2 regions of the Mesorhizobium sp. M0751 genome follow, and region 2 is predicted to be linked to the other one. Evidence: predicted binding sites of a transcription regulator. Region 2 holds the regulator's gene; the other holds the start of a gene.
The links. Region 2 encodes PhoB, which activates phosphate uptake and scavenging genes when phosphate is short. Its sites were predicted from a motif close to TGTCATNNANCTGTCAT; they were not measured.

Region 1: the regulator PhoB is predicted to act here: its motif matches at 4,588-4,604, upstream of NKI19_RS10110 (ceramide glucosyltransferase).

The regions. Positions count from the first base shown of each region.
Region 1 covers NZ_JAMYPH010000004.1:482,494-489,053, forward strand. The annotation lists gene araD1 (AraD1 family protein) at 1-517, shown strand, start outside; gene NKI19_RS10100 (2'-deoxycytidine 5'-triphosphate deaminase) at 724-1,818, opposite strand; SAM riboswitch at 1,954-2,031, shown strand; gene NKI19_RS10105 (O-succinylhomoserine sulfhydrylase) at 2,102-3,292, shown strand; gene NKI19_RS10110 (ceramide glucosyltransferase) at 3,329-4,483, opposite strand; gene apaG (Co2+/Mg2+ efflux facilitator ApaG/CorD) at 4,712-5,104, shown strand; gene NKI19_RS10120 (Hsp33 family molecular chaperone) at 5,182-6,192, opposite strand; gene argF (ornithine carbamoyltransferase) at 6,355-6,560, opposite strand, start outside.
Region 2 covers NZ_JAMYPH010000002.1:111,710-118,269, forward strand. The annotation lists gene NKI19_RS03170 (ATP-binding cassette domain-containing protein) at 1-698, opposite strand, end outside; gene NKI19_RS03175 (sugar ABC transporter permease) at 713-2,041, opposite strand; gene xylF (D-xylose ABC transporter substrate-binding protein) at 2,184-3,224, opposite strand; gene NKI19_RS03185 (ROK family protein) at 3,510-4,754, shown strand; gene phoB (phosphate regulon transcriptional regulator PhoB) at 4,764-5,453, opposite strand; gene phoU (phosphate signaling complex protein PhoU) at 5,470-6,177, opposite strand; gene pstB (phosphate ABC transporter ATP-binding protein PstB) at 6,210-6,560, opposite strand, start outside.

The sequences.
Region 1 (6,560 bases), on a different contig from region 2:
GGCCTTCGCCCAGGATGCCGGCGAGGAGCCGGAAATCGCCGGTATCTATGTGATCGGCGACGACGGCGCCCCGTTCCGCGTCGGCTTCACGCTGTCGAACGAGTTTTCCGACCACGTCACCGAGCGCGTGAACTATCTCTTCCTTGCCCATTCCAAGCTGCGCAACGCTTCGTTCGGGCCGGAAATCCTGATCGGCGATCTGCCCTCCGATATCCGCGGCGCTTCACGCATCCTGCGCGACGGCAAGCTGCTTTGGGAAAAGCCGTTCCTGTCGGGCGAGGCGAACATGTCGCACACCATTGGCAATCTCGAGCATCACCACTTCAAATACTCGGCCTTCCGCCAGCCGGGCGACGTGCATGTACACATGTTCGGCACGGCGACGCTGTCCTTCGCCGACGGCATCAGGACCGAGGCCGGTGACGTATTCGAGATCGAGGCGCAGGATTTCGGCCTGCCTCTGCGCAACCCGCTCGAAATCGAGCAGCCGGTGAAGGTCGCCGTGAAGGCGCTTTGAGGCGTCGATGAGAGCGTGATCTCCCCCCTCGTGGGGGAGATGGCCGGCAGGCCAGAGGGGGGCGCTGTCCCGCCAGCGTCTCAACTCATCAAAGCTCGGCCTTCGGAAGTTTTCACCTGCCTCAACACGAAGGCCGCGATCCTTCGCGCCCCCCTCTGCCCTGCCGGGCATCTCCCCCACGAGGGGGGAGATTGGCTGTTCCAACCTCAGCGCGCGGCGCGGAAATGCTTGGACAGTTTCAGGCCCTGCGCCTGATAGTTCGAGCCGAGGTCTGTGCCGTAGAGCGCTTGCGGCCGTTTCAGCATGTGCTCGTAGACCAACCGTCCGACGATCTGGCCGTGGTCGAGGATGAACGGCACTTCGTGGCTACGCACCTCGAGCACCGCCCGGCTGCCGGTGCCGCCCGACGCCGAATGGCCGAAACCCGGGTCGAAGAAACCGGCATAATGGACGCGGAACTCGCCGACCAGCGGATCGAAGGGCGTCATTTCGGCGGCGTAGAGCGGCGGCACATGCACCGCCTCGCGCGACACCAGAATATAGAATTCGTCCGGATCGAGCACCAGTTCGCCGGCGCCGCTCTTGTAGAGCGGCTCCCAGAAATCGACGACATCCTGCGCGGCGCGCTTGTCGACGTCGACCAGACCGGTGTGGTGCTTGCCGCGATAGCCGACCAGCCCATCCTTGTCGCCGTCGAGGTCGATCGACAGCGCGATGCCGCCGCCTGAGATGTTGGGCGGTTCGGTGGCGACCAGCATCTCGGCGCGGTGCAGTTCGTGCAGCTCGCTTTCCGACAAGAGCGCATTGCCAGTGCGGAACCTGATCTGCGACAGCCGCGAGCCTGTCCGCACCACAATCGGGAAGGTGCGCGGGCTGACCTCCAGATAGAGCGGGCCTTCATAGCCGGCGGCGATCTTGTCGAACTCGTGGCCACGGTCGGTCATCACCCGGGTAAAGATATCGAGCCGCCCGGTCGAGCTCTTCGGGTTGGCCGAAGCCGAAATATGCGCGGGCAGCGCCAGGCTTTCGAGCAGCGGCACGATGTAGACGCAGCCGGTTTCCAGCACAGCACCTTCGGCGAGGTTAATCTCGTGCAGCTTCAGCCGGTCGAGCTTGTCGACAACTCTGTGGTCCGGGCCGGGCAAGAAGGAAGCACGCACCCGCCAGGCCTTGTCGCCGAGCCTGAGGTCAAGGCTGGCCGGCTGGATCTGATCGGCATCGAGCGTGCGCGTCGATTTCAGCGCGCCCGTCTGGAACAGCGCGGAAATATCCTGATCGGGAAGAATGCCTGTCTGCCGCAAGGGTCTGGCTCCGTTCGAACGCCGGGCGAGGTCTTGTTCTGTCGCAGGTCCGACCGTGGACGCCTTTGGCACCTGCTTGGTACAACCCTCTTAATCATGCCGGCAATTGACGCAAGCGTGGCGCGGGTCTAAAGCTCGTTATCCCGTGGTGATTTGGCCGGTCGGCTTGCAGCCACGTTAAACAAGTCGCTAAAGGACCGTCGGGCCGCAAGGCCATATGGACCGGTTGCGACTTTCGCGACCGGTTTTTTGTTGTTTGGACCAATTTTGGTGTTTGGATAGAATGATGACCAAGAAGCGCGACTGGAAGCCTCAGACCGCACTCGTGCATACCGGGACGCTGCGTTCTGGCTTCGGCGAGACCTCCGAGGCGATGTATCTCACCCAAGGCTATGTCTACGAGACGGCGCAAGCGGCGGAAGCCCGCTTCAAGGGCGAGGAGCCGGGCTTCATCTATTCGCGTTATGCCAATCCGACCGTGGACATGTTTGAAAAACGCATGTGCGCGCTGGAAGGAGCCGAGGACGCGCGCGCCACTGCATCCGGCATGGCGGCGGTGACGGCAGCATTGCTGTGCAGCGCCAAGGCTGGCGACCATATCGTGGCGGCGCGCGCACTGTTCGGCTCCTGCCGCTGGGTGATCGAGACGCTGGCGCCGAAATATGGCATCGAGGCAACGCTGGTCGACGGCACAGACATCGCCAATTGGCAAAAAGCGGTCAAGCCGAACACCAAACTGTTCTTCCTGGAAAGCCCGACCAATCCGACGCTGGAAGTGGTCGACATCGCCGCCGTCGCCGCACTTGCCAACTCGATTGGCGCCAGGCTGATCGTCGACAATGTCTTCGCCACGCCCTTGCAGCAGAAACCCCTGCAGCTCGGCGCCCACATCGTCGTCTACTCCGCGACCAAGCATATTGATGGCCAGGGGCGCTGTCTTGGCGGCATCGTCCTGTCGGACAAGAAATGGATCGACGAGAACCTGCATGACTATTTCCGTCACACCGGCCCGAGCCTCTCGCCCTTCAATGCCTGGACGCTGCTGAAAGGCCTGGAGACGCTGCCGCTGCGCGTACGCCAGCAGACGGAAAGTGCCGGCCGCATCGCGGATTTCCTCGCCGAGCGCCCGCAAATCGCCCGCGTCATCTATCCCGGCCGCGCCGACCACCCGCAAGCGGCCGTGGTCAAGAAGCAGATGTCGGGCGGCTCGACGCTGATCTGCCTGGATGTGAAGGGCGGCAAGCAGGCGGCCTTTGCCTTCCAGAACGCACTCGACGTCGTGCTGATTTCCAACAATCTCGGCGACGCCAAGAGCCTGATCACCCATCCGGCGACGACGACGCACAAGAACTTGACCGATGAGGCCCGCGCCGAGCTCGGCATCGGACCGGGCACGCTCAGGCTGTCAGTCGGCCTTGAGGACACCGACGATCTGCTCGAAGACATCGAGCAGGCGCTGAGAGCTGCCGGATAAGGGCTGGCCGAACAGAGGCGAGCGGGGACGCGCCGATCAGGCGCCGGACGGGGTCTCTTCCAGCTCCGCGACGGCCTTGGTCTGGATAGTCATCACATTGCCTCGCCAATCGACGGCGCCGCTCAGCCATCCGCGCGCCCATATCGCCGGCAGCATGCAGTCGCGAACCATCATCGCCGGGATGGTGCGCAGCGACAGGTGCCACCCCTTGGCCGAGGCCAAGGCGCATTCCGGCAGGTAGGCCGCGGCCAGCACGGCGGTGGCGGTGGCCGGCAGGCTGACGCCGGCATCAGCCGCGGCAACCAGCGCAAGCACCAGCGGCGGCGCCGCGCCGATCAGGATCTCGGGGGCAAAGAACAGTGCAAAGGTGACGCGGCGCAGCCGCGCCCAGCGCGCCTGCCGCGACCAGATCTCGCCAAGCGTGCGCCGGCCGAGCGGCTGTTCGAATGGCGAGGCGACAAGATTGACCCGCAGTCCGAGTCGGTTGACGAGCTTGGTCGCGGCGGCGTCCTCGGCGATCTCGGCGGCAAGCGCGCGGATGCCGCCATTGGCGTCGAGCATCGGCTTGTTCCACAACATGCTCTTGCCCTGGGCGAAGCCGAGGCCGAGCGCCTCTCCAGCGTACTGCCAGCGTGCCTGCAGCGTGTTGAGAAAGGCGCATTCGACCTCCCCCCAGAAACCGTCCGGCCGCGAGCCGATCGGCGTCGAGCAGACGAGGCCGGTGTCGTGCCGCCAGGCCGCCAGCAGCTGCTGGACGTAATCGCTCGGCATAAGCACGTTGGAATCGGCAAGGATGACCCAGCGATAATGCGCCGCCTCCCAACCCTTCACGCAATTGTTGAGTTTTGGATTGCCGCTGATGCGGTCGTCACCGACTAGAAGACGGGCGCGAATAGCTGGAAAGCGCGCCATTGCGGCGTTGATCGGCTTGACTACCGGGTCGTCGGCATGGGCGACGCAGAAGATGAGTTCGTAGCGCGGCCAGTCGAGGGAGAAGGCGCGCTCCAGCGTCTCTTCGGCAAACGGCTCGACGCCGCGCGCCGGGATGACGATCGATACCGGCGGCGCGTTGGCCGCGGGCGGTGCAATCTTGGCTGGTCGCTTCAGCTTCAGCGAGGCTAACAGGATGCTGGCGAGATTTGAAAGAAGGAGGGCTATGGAAAGGAGAGCGGCTGCGAATGTCGGTTCCATCGAGATCTGGTCACTCCAGAAATGCCGGCCGCATGACGGCCGTTTTCAACAATTCGACAAAACGCTGAGTCGCCCGGCACAAGCCTGCACACCATCATTGTCATGTGTCACTCAAATGACATTGTTTTTCGGCACCTGCGCTTGAGATCGGGCAAGAAGATGCCGCGCATCGTTGACCAAACTGCGCTGAGCATCGAAAGTTCCATCTACATTGCTTTGGAGCAGTTTATGTACAGCGCCGTCACCCGCAACATCGAAGTGCAGGTCAGGCCGTTCTATCTGGAGGATCACTCCGACCCGCCGCAAAACCGCTATGTCTGGGGCTACCAGGTGACCATCGACAATCAGTCGGACGAGTTCGTGCAGCTTCTGTCACGCTACTGGCACATTACCGATGGCACCGGCAAGGTCGAGGAAGTGCGCGGCCCCGGGGTCGTCGGCGAGCAACCCGGACTCAACCCCGGCGACAGCTATCAGTATACGTCTGGATGCCCGCTCTCGACCCCGTCCGGCATCATGGTCGGGCACTACACAATGCGCAACAAGCGGGGCGAGACGTTCGACGTCGCCATCCCCGCCTTCTCGCTCGATTTGCCGGGCACGCGGCGCACCGTCAATTGACGTTCACTTGGATTCCTCTCCCCGCCTTGCGGGGCGAGGGAATCCAAGTTCTGCGAAGGCAGCCGCACTGACGCTCGCTATTGAGCCGCTGCAAATTCCGCCGGATCGAAGTCATATTGTTTCGAGCAGAATTCGCAGGCCACGTGAATGCTGCCATCCTCGGTGCTGTCCCTGATCTCCTCGGCGGAGAAGCCTTCGAGGATGCCGCGGATCTTCTCCCTCGAGCATGAGCACTGGTCGGCGACCGGCACCCCGCCGAAGACGCGGACGCCATGCTCGTGGAAAAGCCGGTAAAGCAGCCGTTCGGCGCCGATCGTCGGATCGATCAGCTCGGTCGGTTCAATAGTACCAAGCAGCGCCAGCAACTCCTGCCAGGAATTGTCGGTCGGGTCGTGGATTTCCTCACGCGGATCGCCGTCGCCACCGGGAAGGTCGGGTACGCGCATGCGCTCCGCCGACTGCGGCAGGAACTGTGCCAGCAGGCCACCGGCCCGCCATTGCTCGCGGGCACCGCCGACGCCGGGCGTCAGAAGCTTGGCAACCGAAAGCCGGAGGTCGGTCGGAATCTGCTCCGACTGGCGGAAATAGGTGCGTGCGGCATCTTCCAGCGTGACGCCGTCGAGCTGGACGATGCCCTGGTAGCGTTGCGTGTGGGCGCCCTGGTCGATGGTCAGCGCCAGGACACCGCTGCCGAGCAGCGTCTGCGGTGACGTCTCACCGGCAGAAGTCAAAGCCTGCAGCCGGTCGGCATCGAAGCGGGCATAAGCGCGCAGCGCGTGCGGCGTGGAGAAATCCGCGACCAGCATGTCGACCGGCCCGTCGGTACGGGTCTGCAGAATGAACTTGCCCTCGAACTTCAGCGAAGTTCCGAGCAATACCGTCAGCACACAGGCTTCGGCCAGGAGCCGGGCGACCGGCTCTGGATAGTCGTGGCGGCTGAGAATAGCGTCGAGCATCGACCCGAGCTGGACGGTGCGGCCGCGCACGTCGAGCGGGCCGACCTCGAACGGCACGACATGGTCGTCGCCAGCGTAGCCGAATTCGCCGAGCTTGGGTTTATGTTCAGCCAATTGATGAGTTTCCAACATGACAAAGCTCCGGGGCGCGGCGATGCCGCCCTCCGGGGCGCATGCGACGAGACGCGCTCGATTTGCGTGATGCGCCTGAGATAGGCACCACCCACTCCCGGATCAAGGCGGCCCGGATCAACGCGGCGCAGATCAGGCCAGCCCGGATCAAGGCGGCCCTTATCAAGCGCCCAGGCACCAGGCCAAGACCGCCTTCTGGGCATGGAGCCGGTTCTCGGCCTCATCGAACACCACAGAATGCGGTCCGTCGATGACCTCGTCGGTAACCTCTTCACCGCGATGCGCCGGCAGACAGTGCATGAACAGCGCGTCCGGCTTGGCTTTCGCCATCAGTGCCGCATTGACCTGATAGGGCAGGAAGACATTGT
Region 2 (6,560 bases):
CGTGCCGTGCCGACAACCCGACCGTTCTTCATGACGCAGACACGGTCGGCAAGCTCGAACACGTCGTGAATATCATGGCTGATCAGGAAGATGCCGATGCCGTCGGACTTGAGCTGCCTGACCAGTTCGCCGACCTGCGCCGTCTCTTGCGGCCCGAGTGCCGCCGTCGGCTCGTCCATGATCAGGATGCGGGCGTTGAACAGGATGGCGCGGGCGATCGCAACCGACTGCCGCTGGCCGCCTGAAAGCTTTACCACCGGCTCCTTGAAGCGTTGGAAACGCGGATTGAGCCTGCCCATCACCTTGCGCGCCTCGGCCTCCATGGCGACGTCGTCGAGCGTACCCCAGCCGGTCATCAGCTCGCGGCCGAGAAACAGGTTGGCGGCCGCATCGACATTGTCGGCCAGCGCCAGCGTCTGGTAGATCGTCTCGATACCGTACTTCTTGGCGTCGCGGGGATTGGAGATCGAAGCCTCCTCGCCGTTGACGAAAATCTGGCCCGCATCGCGCTTGTAGGCGCCGGACAGGATTTTTATCAACGTCGATTTGCCGGCACCGTTGTGTCCGAGCAAAGCCATCACCTCGCCCGGGAAAAGGTCGACAGAGGCATCGTCGACGGCGCGAATGCCGCCGAAGGCGATCGAGATGTTGCGCATGTCGATCAGCGGCGTGCCCGTGGGGGCGGTCCTGTCTGCCATGCTCGTTCTCCTCACTAGACCCGTTTGCGATAGACTGTATCGAGCCACACCGCGACCACCAGCACGGCGCCGACAACGATGCTCTGAAGCGGCGAATCGATGCCGAGCAGGACCATGCCGGATTGCAGCGACTGCATCAAAAGCGCGCCGAGCATGGCGCCAAGCACTGTGCCGGAGCCGCCGGCGAGCGACGTGCCGCCGATCACCGCCGCCGCGATGACCAGGAGTTCGTCCAGGGTCCCCAGCGCATTGGTCGACGCATTGAGGCGGGCCGATGCGATTGCCGCACTTATCGCGGCCAGCACGCCCATGATCATGAACACCTTCATGGTCACCCAGCGCGTGTTGATGCCGGCAAGTTCCGCCGCTTCCGGGTTGCCGCCAATGGCAAAGACATAGCGGCCGAAACGGGTGCGTTTGGTGATGAAGGTCATGACGATGCCGACTGCGACAGCGATCAGCACCGGTATGGCGATGCCATGGGCGATGAACAGCCCGCCTTCGGGGAGGGTGATGCCGTTCCGCTGGGCGTACTGGCGAACGATGCCGATCGGCCAGGGATAGGAATTGGCGATCCAGACAGCGCCAAGGATGGCGGCACAGGCGACAACACCGAGCAGGGTCTCCGCCCAGACGGGGCGCAGCGGAAATTTGAACCGCTTGCGCTGCGACCGGCCGTTGAGCAGCATGAAGGCGACGCCCACACAGGCGAGAATGCCGACGATCCAGCTTGCGGTTGCGCCGATCGAGCCACGCGGCCCGCCGCCCATGAGCTGGAAGGTGGCGTCGAGCGGCGCGACGGTGCGCCCGCTCGTCATCAACCATGCCATGCCGCGCCATACCAGCAGGCCGCCCAGCGTCACGATGAAGGCCGGAACCTCGAGATAGGCGATGATAAAGCCCTGGAACGCGCCGATCAGGAGGCCGAGCGCCACGCCGGCAGCCAGCGCGATGATCCATATCCAGGGATTTCCAAGCTGGAATCCCATGACGCGGATGAGGAATTCGGCCTGCGCCACGCCCATCACCATGCCGATCACGCCTTCGACGGAGCCGACAGAAAGATCGATGTTGCGCATCACGATGACCAGCACCATGCCCGTCGCCATGATCGCGACCGAGGAGGTCTGCACCGACAAGTTCCAGAGATTGCGCGGCGTGAGGAAAAGCCCACCCGAGAGTATGTGGATCCCGACCCAGATGACTAGCAGCGCGCCGACCATGCCGAGCATGCGCGTGTCGAGTTCGGTTGCCTTGAGAAATCGGGCAACGATGCCGAGCTCGGATTCACGCGCCCGGTCTGCCGTGCCGTCGACCGGCGTGTTCGAAGTTGTGTCGGTCATCTTGTTTCTCCCGCCGGGTTGCCGTCTGCCGCGGATGCCGGAAGCAGCCTAGAAGTTATCCGCCGGAAGCGGAAAAACAACTCTTCTTGAAAAAACGCCGCGGCGAGCGGCCGCGGCGTTCGGACGTCTCGGAAACGTCGGCTCAGTTGCAGACTGCAACAGTGCCCGCCGCCACGCCGGCGCAGACCTCTTCTTTCTTGATCCAGCCGGCGTCGATGACGACGTTGAGGTTATCCTTGGTGATGGCGACCGGGGTCAGGAACAGCGACTTGACGGTATTGCCGCCGGGCGTGGTGAAATCCTTCACGCCGGCAATGTCGGTCATCTGCTTGCCGTCGGCCAGTTGCGAGGCGATCTCGGCGGCGTTCTTGCCGAGCTCGCGCGCGTCCTTCCACACCGACACGGTCTGTGTGCCGAGCGCGATGCGGTTCAGCGCGGCGTGGTCGCCGTCCTGGCCCGAGACCGGAATAGATCCGGCCAGCCCTTGTGCCGTCAGTGCGGCGACGACGCCGCCGGCAGTGCCGTCATTGGCCGCGACCACTGCATCGACCTTGTTGTCGTTCGCGGTCAGGAACTGTTCCATGTTCTTCTGGGCGTTGGCCGGGAGCCAGCCGTCGGTATAGGCCTCGCCGACATTCTTGATCTTGCCGCTGTCTATTGCGTCCTTCAGCACTTCCATCGAACCGGCAAACAGGAAATCGGCATTCGGATCGGCACCCGAGCCCTTGATGAAGACGTAGTTGCCTTCCGGCTTCACCTTGAAGACTTCGCGGGCCTGCATGCGGCCGACTTCCTTGTTGTCAAAGGTCAGGTAAAAGACGTCCTTGTTCTCGATCAGCCGGTCGTAGCCGACAACCGGAATACCTTCGTCCAGCGCCTTTTGCACGGCTGGCCCGATGGCTGAAGCGTCCTGGGCCAGGATGATCAGTGCGTTGGCGCCCTGCGAGATCAGGCTCTCGACGTCGGTGAGCTGCTTGCCGGGGTTGGACTGCGCGTCGGCGGAAATATACTTGTCGCCTGCGGCCTCGATGGCCGCCTTCATTGCGGCCTCGTCGGTCTTCCAGCGCTCTTCCTGGAAGTTCGACCAGGAGACGCCGATGACCTTGTCTTTAGCCTGCGCCACCGACGCCAGCGCCAGCGTCATGGCGACACCCGCCAGAATGGCGGTCGTGAATTTCTTCATCATATCCTCCCTGCGCCGCGTACGGCGTGACCAATTGGCTCAAAGACCAGCTTAGAAGCTCTAATTTTTTCGAGCCTCGAAAAAATACTGGCCCGATCTCCGGCTGCTGTCAACATCGATTCTGATGGATTTTGATGACTCTACGAGTTTTTTCGAGCGTCGGAATAAACGATGACAGCGCCACCGGCATCTGACACTATTTGCCTGCATCCGACACTATTTGTCGGACATTACCGACGGCTTCCGGTTCATGAGCGGCCGCGGCAACCGGGAGGAAAGCAAACGATGTCGGTCGGAATCCGCCATGACGATTTGCGCCGGCGCAACCGGGCGATGGTGATCTCGGCGGTGCGCCGGGCCGGCCAGCCATCGCGTACGGAGATCGCAGCAACCACCGGCCTCAGTCATTCGACCATATCGGCGATCTCCTCCGACCTGATACGGGAAGGCATCCTCGCCGAGAGCAAGGCAAGCGAGCCCGCTTCGTTGAAACGCGGTCGTCCGCAGGTCGGCCTCGCCCTCAACCCGGAAGCTGCGGCGGTGTTGACCGTGGTGTTGTCGCTGAATTTCCTGTCGGCCGCCATTATCGACTATGCGGGACAGGTGGTCGCCGAGGAACAGCGCCGGCTGGACACGCTGACCATGCCACGCGATGAGCTGATCCGTGAATGCATGGCCATCGTCCGGCGCCGGCTGCAGGATCCAGACCTTGACGTCCGCAGTGTCGCCCGCATCGCCCTGGCGATTCAGGGCATTACCGACTCCCCTGCACGCGCCATGCTGTGGTCGCCGATCACGCCGCAGACCGACATCGCCTTTGCCGACATGCTGGAGGACGAATTCGGCGTCCCGGCAACGGTGGAGAACGACTGCAACATGATGGCGGTGGCTTTGCGCTGGCGCGATCCGGATCGCTATCGCGACGACTTCATCGCCATCCTGCTTTCGCACGGCATCGGCATGGGGCTGGTGCTCAAGGGTCAGCTGTTCACCGGCACGCATTCCTCGGGCGGCGAGTTTGGCCACATGATCCATCGTCCAGGCGGCGCGCTCTGCCGTTGCGGACGACGCGGCTGCATCGAGGCCTACGCCGGCAATTACGCCATCTGGCGCAACGCCAGGCAGATGAGTGAAGACAGCGAACCGGTAGCCGACGTCAGCGACGCCGACATGCGCGCGTTGGCGGCCCGGGCGCGCGAGAAGGATGGGCCGGAACGCGAGGCCTACCGCAAGGCCGGCGAAGCGCTGGGTTTCGGTCTCGGCTCGCTGTTCGCGCTGATCGATCCGGCGCCGGTCGCGATGGTCGGCGCCAGTGCCGCCGCCTTCGATCTGATCGAGCCGGCCTTGCGCCAGGCCATCGCCCAGACCGCCGGTGGCCAGCATTCGGGCTCGATCTCCTTCGATACCGAACCAAACGAATTGCCGCTGATCCGCGAAGGCTGCGCGATGCGGGCGCTTGGCTTCGTCGACCAGGAGATTTTCGCGCCGGGCGCGCAGATGAGGCCCGGCGTCAGAAAGAACGTAGCCTGACCAGGCGGATCAATCTTCCCTGATCGCATAGCCGGCGCCGCGGATGGTGCGGATGACATCCGGCATGCGGCCGTTATTGATGGCTTTGCGCAGCCGCCCGACATGCACGTCGACGGTGCGTTCGTCGATATAGATCGTCTCGCCCCAGACATTATCGAGCAACTGGCTGCGCGAGAAGACGCGGCCCGGATGCCGCATCATAAATTCGAGCAGCCGGAATTCGGTCGGCCCGAGCCTGATTTCGCTCTTCTTGCGATAGACCCTGTGCGATTCGCGATCGAGCACGATGTCGCCGACCTTCAGCACGCTGGACAGCACTTCCGGCTTGGCGCGCCGCAGCAGCGCCTTGACCCTGGCCATGAATTCCGGTGTCGAAAACGGTTTGACCAGATAGTCGTCGGCGCCGGTCGAAAGACCGCGCACTCGGTCGCTCTCCTCGCCGCGCGCGGTCAGCATGATGATCGGCAGCCGCTCGGTTTCGGGGCGCACCCGCAACCGGCGGCAGAGCTCGATGCCGGAAACCGCTGGTATCATCCAGTCGAGCACCAGAAGGTCGGGCACATTCTCCTGCAAACGGATCTCGGCTTCGTCGCCGCGTGTCACCACCTCGACCTGGTAGCCTTCGGATTCGAGATTGTAGCGGAGCAGCACACCCAACGGCTCCTCGTCCTCCACCACCATTATGCGTGGTGCGATCATCGGCTGGGCACCCCCATCACGTCACCGGCGCGGACATTGTCGTTTCGTCCTGCTTCGGACGATTGCCCGGCAATTGCTCGCCGGTCAGCACATAATACGCATTTTCGGCGATGTTGGTGACATGGTCGCCGATCCGCTCCAGATTCTTGGCGCAGAACAGCAGATGCGTGCAAGCGGTGATGTTGCGCGGGTCTTCCATCATGTAGGTCAACAGCTCGCGGAACACGGACGTGTATTTGACGTCGATGCGCTCGTCGGCGGCACGCAGCTTGGCCAACGCGGCCGCATCGCCTGCAGCATATTCCTCGATAACGCCCTGCACCTGGATGAGCACCAGCTGCGCCATCGCGTCGATGGAATGCGACAAGTCGCGCGGCGTGACGCTGAGGCCGACCGCACTCACACGCTTGGCGATATTCTTGGCAAGGTCGCCGATGCGTTCGAGGTCGCCGGCCATGCGGATCGCTCCGACCACATGGCGGAGATCGTGGGCCATCGGCTGGCGTTTGGCGATCAGGGTGATGGCGCGGTCGTCCAGTTCGCGTTGACGCGCATCCATGATGGCGTCGTCGGAAACGACGCGTTGCGCCAACACGTTGTCGGAATTCAACAGGGCCTTGGTCGCCCCGCCGACCATCGAACCGGCGAGGTCGGCCATGTCGCGGATCAGCTTGCTGATCTGCTCGAGATCCTCGTCGAAAGAAGCGACTGTGTGTTCGCCCATGGTCCTGTCCTCATATGCATGATCGGAACGGCTCAGCCGAAGCGGCCAGTGATGTAATCCTGCGTGCGCTTCTCTCGGGGCGACGTGAAGATCTTCTCGGTCCGGTCGAACTCGACCAGTTCACCCAGATACATGAAGGCGGTCTGGCGCGACACGCGCGCCGCCTGCTGCATGTTGTGGGTGACGATGACGATCGTGTAGTCGGCTTGCAATTCGTCGATCAGCTCCTCGATCTTTGCGGTCGACAACGGGTCGAGTGCGGACGCCGGTTCGTCGAGCAGAATGACTTCCGGCTTCACCGCCACGGTGCGGGCGATGCAGAGCCGCTGCTGCTGGCCGCCGGACAGGCTCAAGCCGCTGGCGTTGAGCTTGTCCTTGACCTC